Regions from separate parts of the Candidatus Pantoea multigeneris genome, predicted to be linked through region 2. Evidence: riboswitches for the same ligand, from Rfam matches in the RefSeq annotation. Region 2 holds a riboswitch; each other region holds the start of a gene.
The links. Region 2 has a riboswitch for thiamine pyrophosphate ahead of thiM (hydroxyethylthiazole kinase). Riboswitches for the same ligand answer to the same signal wherever they lie in the genome.

Region 1: it holds a riboswitch for thiamine pyrophosphate, as region 2 does, so the genes downstream of both, thiC (phosphomethylpyrimidine synthase ThiC) here and thiM (hydroxyethylthiazole kinase) in region 2, are expected to answer to the same signal.
Region 3: it holds a riboswitch for thiamine pyrophosphate, as region 2 does, so the genes downstream of both, F3J40_RS11485 (FAD-dependent oxidoreductase) here and thiM (hydroxyethylthiazole kinase) in region 2, are expected to answer to the same signal.

The regions. Positions count from the first base shown of each region.
Region 1 is NZ_VWXF01000019.1:14,793-19,006, forward strand. It holds gene thiE (thiamine phosphate synthase) at 1-348, opposite strand, end outside; gene thiC (phosphomethylpyrimidine synthase ThiC) at 351-2,273, opposite strand; TPP riboswitch at 2,361-2,461, opposite strand; gene F3J40_RS24335 (Rsd/AlgQ family anti-sigma factor) at 2,565-3,071, opposite strand; gene nudC (NAD(+) diphosphatase) at 3,227-4,000, shown strand; gene hemE (uroporphyrinogen decarboxylase) at 4,041-4,214, shown strand, end outside.
Region 2 is NZ_VWXF01000006.1:14,439-18,652, forward strand. It holds gene yegS (lipid kinase YegS) at 1-61, shown strand, start outside; gene thiD (bifunctional hydroxymethylpyrimidine kinase/phosphomethylpyrimidine kinase) at 93-893, opposite strand; gene thiM (hydroxyethylthiazole kinase) at 890-1,678, opposite strand; TPP riboswitch at 1,717-1,817, opposite strand; gene F3J40_RS14645 (hypothetical protein) at 2,016-4,214, shown strand, end outside.
Region 3 is NZ_VWXF01000004.1:140,889-145,102, forward strand. It holds gene F3J40_RS11475 (FUSC family protein) at 1-715, opposite strand, end outside; gene F3J40_RS11480 (LysR family transcriptional regulator) at 814-1,716, opposite strand; TPP riboswitch at 1,827-1,947, shown strand; gene F3J40_RS11485 (FAD-dependent oxidoreductase) at 2,091-3,020, shown strand; gene thiS (sulfur carrier protein ThiS) at 3,017-3,214, shown strand; gene F3J40_RS11495 (thiazole synthase) at 3,218-3,979, shown strand; gene F3J40_RS11500 (ThiF family adenylyltransferase) at 3,976-4,214, shown strand, end outside.

The sequences.
Region 1 (4,214 bases), on a different contig from region 2:
GCGGTCCAGCTCGGCATCGTCATGGGTCGAAATCCCTAAACGCAGCCCCGCAGCGCGGATCGCATCCAGATCTGCCACGTCGAGATCTTCCTGCCCCAGATGGACACCATAAGCCTGGTGGCGCACCGCGAGCTGCCAGTAGTCATTGATAAACAGCCGTGCCTGATACTGTTTGCCCAATGCGATGGCTTCCCGGATCGCCGGTTCGACATCCTCATCCTGACGATCTTTCACGCGTAGCTGGATCGTGCGTACGCCAGCTTCTAGCAGGCGGGCGATCCATTCAACGCTGTCCACAACCGGATACAGTCCCAGGACTGGTGCGGTGGAGGGAAAAGGGGCACTCATACTTATTCCTCGTTTAGGGCATCGGCTGGGTGATACAGCTCGCTGCCGCGACTGCGAAACGCATCGGACATCCTTGCCATGCCAATTTCGATAGGTTTTGCCGCAGCTTCCTGCTGCGCTGCATATTCACGGACTTCCTGCGTAATCTTCATTGAGCAGAATTTGGGTCCACACATAGAGCAGAAATGTGCCACTTTGCCAGATTCTTGCGGCAGTGTTTCGTCATGATAGGCGCGGGCAGTGTGCGGGTCGAGTGCCAGATTAAACTGATCTTCCCAACGGAATTCAAAACGCGCTTTGGACATCGCGTTATCACGAATTTGCGCGCCCGGATGGCCTTTCGCCAAATCGGCGGCGTGGGCGGCAATTTTATAGGTGATCAGCCCTTGCTTCACATCCTCTTTATTCGGTAAACCCAGATGTTCTTTCGGGGTGACGTAACACAGCATGGCACAACCAAACCAGCCGATCATGGCGGCACCAATTCCTGAGGTGAAGTGATCGTAGCCAGGGGCTATGTCAGTGGTTAACGGGCCAAGGGTATAGAACGGCGCCTCATGGCAATGCTCAAGTTGTTCCGTCATATTGCGGCGGATCATCTGCATCGGCACATGTCCCGGCCCCTCGATCATCACCTGAACATCATACTCCCAGGCAATCTTTGTCAGCTCTCCAAGCGTATGCAGCTCGGCAAACTGTGCTTCGTCATTGGCATCCTGAATGGATCCAGGACGCAGGCCATCACCCAGTGATAGCGAAACATCATACGCCGCGCAGATTTCACAAATTTCGCGGAAATGCTGATAGAGGAAACTCTCTTTATGATGTGAAAGGCACCACTTCGCCATAATTGAGCCGCCACGAGAAACAATACCAGTCAGACGTTTGGCGGTCATTGGCACATAGCGCAGCAGGACTCCGGCATGAATAGTAAAGTAATCGACGCCCTGTTCAGCCTGTTCCAGCAGAGTATCGCGGAACACTTCCCAGTTAAGATCTTCCGCTACGCCGTTGACCTTTTCCAGCGCCTGATAAATCGGCACTGTACCAATAGGAACGGGGCTGTTACGCAAGATCCACTCTCGGGTTTCATGGATGTAGCGACCGGTTGAAAGGTCCATCACGGTATCCGCGCCCCAACGGGTTGACCACACCAGCTTTTCTACCTCTTCTTCAATGGAAGACGTGACGGCAGAGTTTCCGATGTTAGCGTTGACCTTAACCAGGAAATTGCGACCAATAATCATGGGCTCAGATTCGGGATGGTTAATGTTGGCGGGGATAATTGCACGTCCGGCGGCCACTTCCTCACGCACGAACTCAGCAGTGATATTCTCGGGGAGATGCGCACCGAAGCTGTGACCCGGATGCTGTTGCAGCAGCACTTCACCACGAATCCGTTCGCGACCCATATTTTCACGCAGCGCAATATATTCCATCTCCGGGGTGACGATGCCGAGGCGAGCGTAATGAAGCTGTGTCACGCAGCGTCCGGCTTTTGCCCGGCGAGGCTGTGGCAGATGTTCAAACCGCAAATGGTCTAAGCCATCATCGGCTAAGCGTTGTTGCGTGTAGACCGAGCTGATCTGCTCGAGAGTTTCACTGTCATCACGCTGTGTTATCCAGCGTGCGCGCAGCTTATGCAGTCCACGATGGACATCAATCTGCGCATCAGGATCGCCATAAGGCCCCGCGGTGTCATACACCGGCACTGCCTCGTTATCTTCAAACTGAGGCTCACTTTTACTGCCGCCGACCAGTGTCGGGCTGAGCTGAATCTCACGCATAGGCACGCGAATATCAGGCTGGCTACCGGTGATCCAGATACGTTTAGAGTTAGGGAAGGCCGATCCGCCTTTGAGTGAGTCGATAAATTCTTGCGCCTGGGCGCGCTGTTCACGGCGGTTTGTTTTCGATACAGACATAGCAATTTCCATCTAAAAGGGAAGTTTGCTTGTCCGGAGTCCGGAAGGAGTAACAGCAACAGCAGGCGATAAAGTGCCGCTGCACTGATGAATTTTACTCTTGTTCCCTTCGCAGGTATTAGCCTGATCAGGTTCCGCGGATCCCGAATTAACGGTCTCAGCCCCGGGGGGCACTCCGACAAGATAAAACGCTCAGGCCTTAGCGCTGAACGACTTCGCGTTGATACTGCAAAGCCCCTTCAGCATAAAAGGCCTTTTTAATAATAACAAGCATTTTACATTTGCTGTTTTTTAAGCTGGGCGTGCCATATCGTTTGCATTGGCAACCGGGGCACTTGCCAACTGATTATCCCAGGCCAACTGCACGAGCTTATCTTCCAGCGTAAAGCGGGCTTCCAGTACTTCTCCCACTTCTGAAAGTGCCTGCTGAAAAGTCATGCAGTTATCATCAGTAATCGACTGCTGCAGATGACCGTCATACAGCTGCATCAAATGTTCGGTGTTGCGTTCCAGCTGAGGATAAATTTGCGCAGCAGCAATCAATGGGCTGTCGCCTTGCATCTCACTGATGATGCGCTCATAAACACTGAAGTGGCCCGCTGAGAGGTAATCCACCAGCCCGTGACAGAAGCTATCCAGCGCTTGTTCATCCAGCGCCGTTAAGGACTCTTTATTGGGTTTAATACCGACAAGATGATAGTACGACACCAGTAACTGGCGGCGGGCTTCCAGCCACGCATCGACCAGTTCGTTACTGCCACCTACGCGATCGGTCAGGTCATTTAACTGGTTAAGCATTAGAGGCTCCGGATTGTTTATTTTCCCGATCATTGCAGAGTGCTGGCGCAGTGCTATCTGCTTGCCTGCAACCCAAAATAATTAGGGTATAGTGATTTACACACTAACATCAGGACTTCAGCGTCAACATACGACGCATAAGGATGACGATTTATATGCAACGTGAGATCTCAAGCGTAGACGCTGGATGGTGGGTTGTCAGCCAGGAAAACAAACTTTGGCTGCCGCATGGTGAGCTGCCGCAGGGGCCTGCAAGTGCATTCAATTTAGTGGGAAGTCTTGGCATGCCTATCGGCGAGTGGCAAGGCGAAACGGTATGGCTGGTGTGTGAATCCCGCCCTGACAATATGGCTTCAGCACGTCAGCTGATCAATGAAGATGTGAAACTGTTTCAGTTGGCGGGCCGTGGGGTGCAGCTGGCGGAGTTTTATCGTTCGCATCGCTGGTGTGGCTACTGTGGTCATGAAATGCACCATAGTAAGCGTGAGTTTGCCTGCCTGTGTAGTCACTGTCGTGAACGCTATTACCCACAGATCGCACCTTGTGTGATTGTGGCTATCCGGCGTGGGGATGAAATCCTGTTAGCCAATCACACTAACCATCGTAACAATGTTTATACCGTGCTGGCCGGCTTTGTCGAGGTGGGTGAGACGCTGGAACAAGCGGTGGCGCGCGAAGTGATGGAAGAGAGCAATGTGCAGGTAAAAAACGTGCGCTATGTTACCTCTCAGCCCTGGCCGTTCCCTCAATCACTGATGACGGCGTTTATGGCTGAATATGCCGGCGGCGATCTCAAAATTGATGGTAAAGAGCTACAGGATGCGGGCTGGTATCGCTTTGATCAACTCCCTCAGCTACCACCGCCAGGCACGGTTGCTCGCCGATTGATTGAAGATACTGTCGCCATCTGCCGCGCCGAGAGTTCATGAAAATGCTACACTGCGCGTCTGAGACAGAGAGAGCCCAAAAATGAGTGAACTGAAGAACGATCGTTATCTGCGTGCCCTGTTACGTCAGCCGGTGGATACCACCCCAGTATGGATGATGCGACAAGCAGGCCGCTATTTACCGGAATACAAAGCCACCCGCGCTGAAGCCGGTGATTTTATGTCGCTGTGCAAAAATGCTGAACTGGCCTGTGAG
Region 2 (4,214 bases):
TGAAGTGATGCCAGATGCAGTGAGTTGCCGCTTGCCACCTCACTGCCCTTTACTGGCGTAAGGTCGCAAGCCGCGCAAATCACCTCAGGGGGTTACCACCACTGATGGAAATGGTGAACGGGGCCAATGCCATGGCCGACTTCCAGTGAGTCGGCCTGCATTAACGCCTGCTGCAACCAGGCTTTAGCTTCAGCCACGGTCTGCGCCCAGTCGTTATGACGCGGACGCAACGCCGCCAGGGCCGCAGACAAGGTACAGCCCGTGCCGTGCGTGTTGCGAGTATTGACGCGCGGTGCAGTGAAACGCTGGGAGCCTGCCGCAGTAATCAACCAGTCAGGGCTTTCACCGTCGCTTAAATGGCCCCCTTTCATCAGCACTGCCTCACAACCCAGCGCGATTAATGCTTCTCCCTGTGCCAACATCTCCTGCTCATTACGCGCATGCTCAGTGCCCAGCAGCGTGGCGGCTTCAGGAAGATTAGGGGTAATCAGCGAGACCTGCGGTAATAACAGCTCGCGCACGGCGGCAACCGCATCGGGTGAGAGCAGTGGATCGCCACTTTTTGCCACCATGACGGTGTCCAGTACCACGAATGGCAGGCGGACTTTTTTCAGCCGTTCGGCAACCACCTCAACAATCGCGGTTTCTGACAACATGCCAATTTTAGCGCTATCAATACGCACATCATCCAGCACCGAATCCAGCTGTGCTGCCACAAAGTCAGGTTCAATGCGGTAGACCGACTGCACTCCACGGGTATTCTGCGCCACCAGCGCCGTGATGACGCTGGTGCCATAGGCACCCAGTGCAGAAAAAGCTTTTAGATCGGCCTGAATGCCAGCCCCACCGCTGGGATCGGTGCCGGCAATCGTCAAGGCATTAATACGCTTCATTGTGCTTCCTCTACATTCAGTGACCACAAGCCATCCAGCAACGCCACGGCAAAACTGCCCGGCCCCTGACTACGAGAGGCAGCCACTTCCGCCGCACGGGCGACCATGGCACAGGCGCTGGCAACATGCTGTAAGCGATCGCCAGGTAGTGCGCAGCATGCGGCCACCACGGCCGACAGGGCACAGCCAGTGCCCACCACGCGCGTCAGAATCGCATCACCCCCCGGTACCGCCAGCGTACGGGTGCCATCGGTGATGTAATCAACCTCCCCTGTGACGGCGACAACAGTGCTAAAGCGTGTTGCCAACTCCTGCGCGGCCTCAATAGCCAGGTCAGAAGTGTGCAGGCTGTCAACGCCACGTCCACCGCTTTGTTGCTGGGCCAACGCCAGAATCTCAGAAGCATTGCCGCGAATAGCCGCAGGCTTAGCTGCCAAAATCTGCTGGCAAAACGCAGTACGTAAGCTCAATGCCCCCACCGCTACCGGGTCAAGTACCCAGGGTGTACCCGCTTGATCGGCTGAGACTATCGCTCGCTGCATCGCATCACGGCGATCCACCGTCAGCGTCCCGACATTGATCAGAAGTGCACTGGCAACAGCACTGAATTGTGCGGCTTCCTCAGCGTCAATCACCATGGCAGGCGCAGCCCCGAGAGCAAGCAGCACGTTAGCAGTAAACGTCTGGACCACATCATTGGTCATACAGTGCACTAAAGGTGCCTGCTGGCGTAACAACACGAGCGTTTGCGCGAGTTGCGCAGAGGAAAGCGGGGTATGCGACACGGTAATCAGGCTCCTGACCAGAGGCAGGAAGAGAGATGCGGACAGGCATCTGACTTCCCTCCGCTGGCATTATCCAGTTCAGGTTCAACGGGTGTTTCTCAGCAGCTTCCCAAAAGAGGCTGCACCCCGAGTCAAATTCACAGCCAGCAGCATAAGGTAAGGACAAGGCGTCGCGCAAGTCATCAGCCTGATTCGCATCAACCCTTACCGCTATATGCGGTAAAAAATCAGTAAACACTGCTGCGCAAAAAATGAACCTCTGATCTTTTTTTATAACAAAATAACTGAAATAAAATTGATGAATGCAGATTAAGTCATATAACTCAGGAGAACAATTGTGAAAATTTCTGATGTGAGCAGCGCACCATTTTTTGAAAATGAAATAAAATTCACAAAAAAGCACCCTGAAAATTACCCGGACAATGAATTTAACCACCCCTCTGATTTTAACAACCTGCGGAAGAAAAGATCCCCCGCACCCGGCTTATCACATATCATTAAATTTACATTTAATGATGGAGATTCAGTCAACATAAACTCAACACATCCTCGGAGTAATTCAACTGAAGATGTAAATTTCATCTTCAGATTTTTTAGAACAATATCAGAAAATAAATGGAAAGAGCTGCATGCCCCAGTGGTTATGTTAAAAAACATACGTCGATCCGGTAATCTATTGCAGGATATAAAAAAATCCATTGGTGGTGAATTACATTTCAATACTTCCGTGACGTTTAAATTAAGCAGAAGGGAAATATTTCATGGCTGTGTTAAATTTCTTGACGAGCAAGAAAAAACATTCATAAAAAAGAGAAATATTACCGATGCATTTTATAAAAAGTATTCCTATATCAAAAGAGATGAAACTAATGTTATTAAAAACATATATTACGGCGATTACTTAAAAAAAACCTCCATGTTAAACGTGAGATCTTTCACTCAACTACCAGACCCAATTAAAAAGAGCTTTGACTCCATTAGCGATAATATATTGTTACATGGTAAATTTAGCACCGCTACCCCAGGAAACACGACAACGATTTTACACCATGAAAAAAAATCCATGCTGTCTGTAATGCTAAATCATATAGCATACCAAATAAAATTAAGCCGAGATAAAATCCATAGCACTAGATCCTTAATCGAAGTGCAACAGGAGCAAGTAAAAATTGACCATCTTATAGGATATCAACTCGAGGTTATGACTGAGTTATATGTATCACACATAGAGGAAAGGAAAAAAATTAATAAACCTGATGCTTTATACCTCATGGATAAACTTGCTGTAACGCACTATATTGGGCTGATTGGGCAAATTGAAAAATTTCGCAATGAAATTATAAAAGGAATTATTGACGTTATATTTTCCGATAAAACAAATTACCTTTCATCATTAAGTAAAATTCAAAAATTCAATCAACGTGAATCCTGGCAGAAAACATTTCTTGGCGACGGCTTTATTCATGCATTAAGTTATATATTAGAAGTAGATGCATTACATGGCTACTCCAATCAGGTCAATATTAAAATGATAAACAAATCAACCCTGAAGAAAATACGTAACATTAATGATGAAAACTACAATCGAACAAGCCACTATGATGGTGAAATTTATAAAAAAATAAAAAAATGGTCACAAGAAAACAAAATAACCAAAGAAATGAACAACATCCAACAGCATTTGACCTTCGTGGATATAAAGAATTCATCTCCGGAGATTTTTAACTGGAAAATTAAATTCTCTAATTACTTAAATGAAATGATCTCCTTGGCTGAAAAAGAAAAAAACAAATCTTACTTCGATGACACCAATAAAAAACTGAATAGCGAATCTCTTATTTACATTATTATTAACAAGAGAATGACGCGATCTGAAATGTTTATTAAACGTCTATTCCCCTTCAGCGATTATGCGGAGATAAAATGGGAGAATGCAAATAACTTTTCCGATGCAAAAAAATCCATACGAATAACATTTGCGGAAGCGGTTGCTTTTTATCGGAAATGGAACCCTACAGATAGCGACATGAATGCATTGATATTGGATAAAGACATTCGTGAGCTCATTGAAGAAATATCAATCAAAACCAGTAACTGGGAGCAGAATCTCATCGCTCAGGTTGACAACTTAAAATATGATGCCAGTTATCTTATTGGTTCATATGGCAGATTAAACAAGCGGATCGATGAACTAAAAAACATCAGTAATATCGACCATTACACTAAAACCTACAATATCCATATCAGTCAGTCAGAAAAACAGAAATTATCTGACTTTTTCAATGGAAGATCCCAGGGGTATCTGGTAGGGATCAATGATAATCCTGTAGGTGAACATGTTCCGCATAGTATAATCTGTATTCCTTTGAGAAAAGGAAACGGTAGTCACGATGGATTTGAAAGTTTGCTCGTCAGCCTGGAGCAGCAAGAAATAGTACGCCTGCCCGCGCTTCTGGGTCCAGAACGTAAATATATCTCAACAAAAAGCCATATCAGTATTGATGATAATGTCAGAAAAGATTATCTGGATAGCTTA
Region 3 (4,214 bases), on a different contig from region 2:
GTAGGGCCCTTGCCCTGGCTGCGAGAACCGCAGATTCGGCTTTGCCAACGGCGAGGAGGTCATCCATAGCATAGAGATCTGCCAGCAAATGGCGACGGCGGGACGAAAACTCTTCAGTGGAGGAGAGGCTGATCGCCTCAAAACACGCTTGTGTCAGATGGGCTAGCTGTTTGTCCACCTTCGCAGTAATGCTACGGCGGCTGAATAAGGCGGTGACAATGCCGAGAGAAACGACACCGACCACCACGGTTGAACCGCGTGCGATCACTTGCTCAAAGGTTAACTCGGGATGCTGCAACGCACCGTAAGTGGCAAGACCCACGGTATATCCGGCAACCACCATGCCAGAGGCCCGGAAGTGCCGCAGTAGGGTCATTCCAGCGACGGCAAAACCCAGCCACAGGCTGAAGCCAGTTAAAAAGAACCAGGGTTGTTGGGCAAAAAATGCCAACAGCAACACCGACACGACCATTCCTAAAAGTGTGCCGAGAATACGCCAACTGCCTTTACCGATAACCGCGCCCTGAATGGGATTAATCACCAGCAGTACGGTAGAGGCGGCTGACCACGGGGATTCGAGTTGTAGCTGATAGGCTGTCACCAGCGCCAGCCAGGCAGCCAGCAGCGATCGGAATAAGTAGGTGCTGTGTGCCGTGGTGATATCCAGTGCGCTGAGCCGTCGCACCAGACGTAGGGATAAGGGGGTATCACTCATTTTGCTGTCTCTAAAGTGTGTGCAGCGGTACTTTAGGCAGCGTTATCCATGATGGAAAGTGACATGATTGGAATTGATGATTGCGTTAAACGCACGGCTCAATCGATATTGCATAAACTGTGGATGGTGCGTCTGAGCCACTGGTGCGCCGGGTCCTGCTGAAAGCGGGGGTGCCAGGCTTGCGTAAACAGCACCGTTTGCAACGCAATCGGCAGTTGAAATAACCGAATACGTAAACCTGCTGCCTGCGCGTGACGGGCCAGATGTTCAGGCAGCGGCAACAGCAGATCTGAATCCTGCAAAGCAAATAGCGCGGTAAAGGGCGTGGAGACGACGAGAGCGACTTTGCGCTGCAAGCCTGCTTCCGCTAATGCATCGTCAATGGGGCCGGAGAATTTTCCACGTCTGGACACGCCAATGTGTTCCCACTGGGTGAGACTTTCCATGCTAATAGGATTATCGAAGATGGGATGACCTTCACGGGCAATGCCGACAAAGGAAGTGGTAAACAGGGGTTGAACGCGGATTTCCGCGCCCAGGGGGCGTGAAGCGCTGATGTACAAATCAACATTTCCCCGACGGAGTACGTCACCATCGACATTATCTTCTTCGGCGGAAAAATAGAGTGATGCCAGCGGCATCTCCAGCGCCATTTTCTCCAGCAGGCGGCCGGAATAGAGCCCGACAAAAACATCATTCGCCCGCACGTTAAAACGGCGTGCCAGTAAGCTCACATCAATCGCGCTGTCCGGGGTCAGCAAGTGTTTGACCTGACTCACTGCCAGTCTGACTTCTTCGCGTAGCGCTAATGCGCGCGGTGTTGGCACTAGTTTGCGGCCTGCGGGCACCAAAATGGGATCTTTCAGGGTTTCCCTGATCCGGCCCAGGGTGCGACTCATCGCCGCCGGGCTGAGATTCATTTTACGGGCAGCACCCACCACGCTGCCTTCCTCCAGTAAGATATCCAGCGCGATAAGTAAATTCAGGTCAGGCATTTTCATAGGGCAGGTTCTTTGCGTTTAGCACAATGGAGCAGAGTATACCCTGTGTTCAACACAGGGTAGGGTTTGCGGGAAAATTCTTGACGGCGCAGCACCGCTTACACTACAACTAGGGGCGTCAGGGGAGTCTCGCCCAAGAGACTGAGAGGCTGGTAGCGCATCTGCGCGGTTCAGCGACCCTTAGAACCTGACCCAGTTGATACTGGCGGAGGAAGACAGGCATTTTGCGCCGTTTGTACTGCTGCACGCGCCTCCACGCCATGCCACTTCTCTCGCTTATTCCACGATGTATCACGGGTCTCACAGCTGTTTTATCATGAGGCCACGGTGAAAAATTCCCGACATTTTCAGACCTTACAGCCAGAGGTGTTGCCATGAGCCACTGGTCAATCTTGGGCAATGGCGTAAGCGCGCTTTGTGTCGCCACGTTGTTGGCGGAACGCGGAGAAAAGCTGGAAGTGATCACCAGCGATCATCAGCCCGCCTCCTGGTGTGCGGGCGGCATGCTGGCCCCCTGGTGCGAAGCGGAAAGCGCGCCTGAAGAAGTGATTGTGTGGGGGCAACACAGTGCCGCCTGGTGGGCTGACCGGATCCCCGGTGTTCAACATCAGGGGACGCTGGTAGTGGCTCCACCCCGCGATGCGCGCGAGCTGGACCGCTTCGCTGCTATGACGCGTGAGCATCAGTGGGTTGATCCAGAAACGCTGGAGCCTGCTCTGGAAAAACGCTTCAGTCGCGGACTGTTCTTTGCCGGTGAAGCCCATCTTGATCCTCGCATTGCTCTGACTACGCTACGTGAAAAACTGATTGCTTCAGGCGTGAATTTCCACAGCGGACCTGCTACCGGCAGGGTGATTGACTGCCGTGGTATTCATGCCCGTCAGGCCCAGCCAGAATTGCGCGCGGTGCGCGGTGAAATGATTATCCTGCAGTCCAGTGAAGTGTCCTTCTCCCGTCCTGTTCGCCTGTTGCATCCCCGTTTCCCCTGTTATCTGGTCCCGCGAGAAGGGGGGCGATTCATGCTGGGAGCGACCATGGTCGAAAGTGATGACAACAGTGTTATCAGTGCACGCGCGATGATGGAGTTACTGAGTGCGGCGTATACGTTACATCCCGCATTGGCAGAAGCGCGTGTGATTGAAAGCAACACCGGCCTACGACCGGCTTATCGCTGCAATCTGCCACAGGTACGCTATGAAGATGGCGTCTTCCACGTGAATGGCATGTACCGTCACGGTTTTTTGTTAGCGCCAATCATGGCTGAACAATTAATGCAAAAATTATCCCAGGAGAATCTGGCGTGAAAATTGAACTGAATGGGCAACCGGTAGAAACCGGCGCAATGACGCTCGCGGCGTTATTACTGGAGCAAAATATTGATGCCAGCTGTGTTGCCAGCGCAGTGAACGGCGAGTTTGTCCCACGCAGCCGTTACGCAGATTTTGCGCTGGCTGAGGGGCAGCAGTTGGAAGTGCTGTCGCCGATGCAGGGAGGTTGAGCCATGTTCTACGATTATCAACCACAGTCACGTCTGCTGCTTGGTACTGCCGGTTATCCTTCACCCGCGGTGTTACAGCAGGCGGTGGAGGCTTCCGGGTCAGATATCATCACCGTCAGCTTACGGCGTGAAGGTGAAGGTGGGGGAGCATTTCGCCAACTGCTCACGCAGCTCAATAAACGGGTGCTGCCTAACACCGCAGGATGCCACACCGTCAAAGACGCGGTGACGACGGCGCATATGGCGCGAGAGGTATTCAACACGCGTTGGATCAAGTTAGAGGTGATTGGTCACGCCGATACGCTGCAACCCGACCCGTTCGCGCTGGTCGAAGCCGCACGTATTCTGTGTCGCGAAGATTTCCAGGTTTTCCCCTACACCACAGAGGATTTGATTCTGGGGGAAAAACTGCTGGAAGCGGGCTGTGAAGTGTTGATGCCGTGGGGCGCACCCATCGGTTCCGGTCAGGGATTACGTAACATCGAAGGCCTGCGCACCATGCGAAACTGGTTTAAGCATGTGCCGCTGATTATTGATGCGGGCATTGGCGCGCCCAGCCAGGCCGCACAGGCAATGGAAATGGGATTTGATGCGATTCTGCTGAACACCGCAGTCGCAAAAGCACGTGATCCTGTCGCCATGGCGACGGCCTTTGGTCAGGCGGTTCAGGCGGGTTTGACTGCACATGAAGCGGGATTGATGGAACGCCGGGATATGGCTGCGGCTTCAACGCCATTATTCGGTCTGGCGGAGTTTGGGTCATGAGCCACGCACGCTATCAGCGTCAGGTGATGCTGGAAGAAGTCGGCGATGCCGGGCAGCAAAAGCTGGCACAAGCAAGGATATTGATTGTCGGTGCGGGTGGCCTCGGGTCGTCTCTGTTACCTCTGCTCGCGGGTGCCGGGGTGGGCTTTATTCGCCTCTACGATAACGATGTCGTTGAAGAGCATAATTTACACCGGCAAAACTTATTCACCCTGGCAGATATCGGCCAGCCAAA